Regions from separate parts of the Mesorhizobium sp. M1163 genome, predicted to be linked through region 1. Evidence: predicted binding sites of a transcription regulator. Region 1 holds the regulator's gene; the other holds the start of a gene.
What was found. Region 1 encodes LexA, which represses DNA repair genes until DNA is damaged. Its sites were predicted from a motif close to TGTTCNNNNTGTGTTCNG; they were not measured.

Region 1 (2,200 bases):
CAAGGGGCTGACAGCGATGATCGCCCTGTCCGGGTGGATCTCCGAGCGCTCGCCGATCGATGCGGTCGGGCTGATTTCGCTGAGATCTGTCCTTTTGGTGACGATCGCCCTCGTCATTGCCAGCATGGCGACGACCTGGTTGCGGCTCGTGGCCCTTCCTTTTGCGCTCGCCGGCTTGCTAACGACAACGCAGACGCGCGTACCCGATGTATTGATCTCGGAGGACGCACGGCTCGTCGCGCTGCCGATCGGCAGCGGTGAACTCGCGGTCAACCGGGCACGCCCGAATGAGTTCACCATCGACAACTGGAAACGCGCGCTCACATCAGAGGCTATCGTCGCGCCGGAAACACCTGGAAAGAACGATCCGCAATTCGACATTGCCGATCCGGCCGACTTACCGCCGGGCATGCCGTTCATTTGCACGGACGGTCTCTGCCTTGCCAGGCATCCATCCGGCGCGATCATCGCGCTAGCCAATGACCGCGATACTGCACGGCCAGCCTGCGCCTTTGCCAGCTTGATCGTCATCGACGACGCCACCGCCCATAATCCCTGCTACTACGACCGGCTGGTCCTCGTCGTCACCAAACGGCAACTGGCGCGCGCGGGAAGTGCGGCCGTCTATTTCGATCCACAAGCGGCAACACGCGCCGAAATCCGCTTCGCCGTCGAAAAATCATACCGGCCCTGGCACGTGCAGCGGAAATTTTCACGCGCGGCGCGGGGCATGCCGCCATACCGCAGAGCCGACAAGCCAAAAGCCGGCGCCAAGGGCGCAGCTCAGTAGCGGCGGATCAGCCCAACGAGCTTGCCCTGCACCTTGACCCTGTCTGGTCCGAAGATGCGCGTCTCGTAGGCCGGATTGGCGGCTTCCAGGGCGATCGAGGCGCCCTTGCGGCGGAACCGCTTCAGCGTCGCTTCTTCCTCGTCGACCAGTGCCACCACGATCTCACCGGGGCTCGCCGTATCGGCATTGCGGATGATCACCGTGTCGCCGTCGAAAATGCCAGCCTCGATCATCGAATCGCCTTTGACCTCCAGCGCATAATGCTCGCCGCCCATGATCATGTCCGGCGGCACCGAGATCGAATGCGTCTGGTGCTGGATGGCATCGATCGGCACACCAGCGGCGATGCGGCCCATCACCGGGATCGACACGGCGGCGACGACATCGTCGTCATTGCCGGCTGCAGGCATGCGCGACGATGTCGGCTTGCCCTGCCGAGGACCTTGCCCAAGACTGCCCTGGATGACGCTCGGCGAGAACTTGCGTGCCGCATTGAGGCCGGGGGCGATCGAATCGGGCAGGCGCAGCACCTCCAGTGCACGGGCCCGGTTGGGCAAACGGCGAATGAAGCCGCGCTCCTCCAGCGCCGTAATCAGCCGGTGGATTCCCGATTTGGAAGCCAGGTCGAGCGCTTCCTTCATCTCGTCGAAGGAGGGCGGGATACCGCTTTCCTTCAGCCTTTCGTGGATGAACATAAGCAGTTCGTGTTGTTTGCGTGTCAGCATAGCGACCCCCAACAGAATCAGAAAAACAAACCCAGAACAAACACTATCTGTTCCAGTTGTGTTCCGCAACTGTTTAAAGTTTAATGAATGTGTTAGGGCTCGGGAAACGATACCACTCACCAAACCGGAACGCTGCATTTTCACCGCCGCGGGCCTCATCGCCTTGATTCTGCTTTCGTTTGCGGCCTCTGGGTTCCCAGAAGGCGGCACTGGTATCGGCCGTCAGCCGGCAAAGGGCACGGAATTGAAGCCGTATCGACTGTGCGGTTTGGTCAATGCACCGTGAACGAAACGAACTCAAAACGCCAACCTTGGGTTGGCTTGGCTCCTGGTTTCCACCGCGTGGTCAGGCAACTTGTTGCCGGTGGAGCCTTGCTGCGCGATACCAGGTAATGGAGAACCGCTCGTGACCGATGGATGCCGTCGATGCGTGTCCGGCGTTGCGGTGAATCTTGGGGGAGCAGACAAATCATGACAGGAATTCGCGATCTCGTGGCCATAAGGGCGATGGATGCTGCAGATCCGCTGCGCGCGATGCGCGACCGCTTTGTGCTGCCGCAAGGAGTGATCTATCTCGACGGCAATTCGCTAGGGGCCGCTTCGCGTGCCGCTTTCGATGAATTGAGCAAGGCAGTGACCGAAGAATGGGCGCATGATCTCATCCGCGCCTGGAACACGGCCGGCT
Region 2 (2,200 bases), on a different contig from region 1:
TTTCACCGGATCGAAATCATGCGCCTCGATCTTCTTGACCAATTCCTCATCCAGCGGATCGACCTGGCCGGTGACGCCGAAGGTGCCGTCGCGCAGATGCCGGCCGGCACGGCCGGCAATCTGGCCGAGCTCGGCCGCGGTCAGGTTGCGGTACTGGTAGCCGTCGAATTTGCGATTCTGGGCGAAGGCGACGTGGTCGAGGTCGAGGTTGAGGCCCATGCCGATGGCGTCGGTGGCGACGAGGTAGTCGACATCGCCCGACTGGAACAGCGCCACCTGGGCGTTGCGGGTGCGCGGGCTGAGCGCGCCGAGCACGACGGCGGCACCGCCCTGCTGGCGGCGGATCAGCTCGGCGATGGCATAGACCTCGTCGGCCGAGAAGGCGACGATCGCGGTGCGCCGCGGCAGGCGGGTCAGCTTCTTCGAGCCGGCATAGGCAAGATGCGACAGCCGTGGCCGGGTCACCACCGACACGCCCCGCAGCAGGCGCTGCAGAATGCCGTGCATGGTGGCCGCACCCAGCAGCAGCGTCTCCTGGCGGCCGCGCAGATGCAGGATGCGATCGGTGAAGATGTGGCCGCGTTCGAGATCGCCAGCGAGCTGGACCTCGTCGATGGCAACGAAGGCGGCGTCGGTCTCGCGCGGCATCGCTTCCACCGTGCAGACCGAGTATTTCGCGCCCGCCGGCTGGATCTTTTCCTCGCCGGTGATGAGCGCAACCTTATGGGCGCCGACCTTCTCGCAGACGCGCGTATAGACCTCGCGGGCAAGCAGCCTGAGCGGTAGGCCGATGACGCCGCTCTCATGCGCCACCATGCGTTCGATGGCGAGATGGGTCTTGCCGGTATTGGTCGGGCCGAGCACGGCCGTCACGTCTCGACCCGACAGGATCAGCGGTTCAGTGTGTTTCGGATGGATGTTCATCGGCCTGGAAATAAGGCTCTCTGCCTCGCATTGTCGGGAGCGCGCCCATATTGGCCGCGTATGACAGGCGACACATAGGGATTTCGGGCGCGAAGCGAAAGCGGAATGTGCCGAGGGCAGGCTGATTGGTCGGTTCGAAGCCAGAAATCTGTTCCCGATTAACAGTTGGAACGAGTCTGGAACGAATCAGCGACGAATCACTGACTCGCGCTGATTCAGGTTTTGTTCACGGCTACATCTGGGATTTCTGCCGGCGAGTCTCACCACATGCTGAATCACAGAAACTGGCCCGATTCATGCAGGCGGCATTCAAACGAGCACCACCGTTAACCTTTGCCGGTGAATGATCGTGGCCGGCCAATCTGCTTCGCCCAACATTATGAAATTATTGATGTTTCCTAATGCGCTTTAATCATTTCGAGGGTGTTTTCGGCTCTCGCCGTTAACGTTCCGCTCAAAGCCGGAACGAATCGGCGACGAATCAGCGATAGGCAAAGTTTCTTGGTTTGTTCACCGCAACATGTTGTGTTGTGAACAGCTTTTCCACCGAGAATCCACAGGCTGCCGGGCAGTTTTTGCACAGGCTGCGCAGCGGCCGTTAACCTTTGCGTGCCGGATTGGGGCAGCGTGCTGAATCGAGATCTTGCAACGGGAAGACCGCTATAGAAACGGGCCGTTTTGCAGGCCCGTTCGTCCAAGCGCGTATCTATCTCAACGTAAAGATAAACGGTCAGGCGATGTACTGCCCGCCATTGGCTGATATGGTCGAGCCGGTGATGAACCCGGCATCGTCGGAAGCGAGGAAGACGACGCAGCGCGCGATCTCCTCCGGCTCGCCGAGACGGCCGACCGGGATCTGCGGAAGGACACGCTCGTTGAGCACCTTCTCGTCCATCGCTTTGACCATCTCGGTGGCGATGTAGCCGGGGCAGATGACGTTGACGGTGATGCCGGCGCGCGCGCCTTCCTGGGCCAACGCCTTGGTGAAGCCGATATCGCCGGCCTTCGAGGCCGAATAATTGACCTGGCCGACCTGCCCTTTCTGGCCATTGATCGAGGAGATGGTGATGACGCGGCCGAATTTGCGGTCGCGCATGCCGCCCCACAACGGATGCGTCATGTTGAAGACGCCGGAAAGGTTGGTGTCGAGGACCTCTTTCCATTGCTCGCGCGTCATCTTGTGGAACATCGCGTCGCGCGTGATGCCTGCATTGTTGACCAGCACCGATACGGGACCGAGATCGGCCTCTACCTGTTTGATGCCGGCAGCGCAGGC

Region 2: the regulator LexA is predicted to act here: its motif matches at 1,091-1,108, upstream of NKH43_RS30370 (helicase-related protein).

Annotation. Positions count from the first base shown of each region.
Region 1 is NZ_JAMYMF010000010.1:136,349-138,548, forward strand. It holds gene NKH43_RS12365 (ComEC/Rec2 family competence protein) at 1-790, shown strand, start outside; gene lexA (transcriptional repressor LexA) at 784-1,515, opposite strand; gene kynU (kynureninase) at 1,987-2,200, shown strand, end outside.
Region 2 is NZ_JAMYMF010000043.1:29,308-31,507, forward strand. It holds gene NKH43_RS30370 (helicase-related protein) at 1-924, opposite strand, end outside; gene NKH43_RS30375 (hypothetical protein) at 1,323-1,622, opposite strand; gene phbB (acetoacetyl-CoA reductase) at 1,655-2,200, opposite strand, start outside.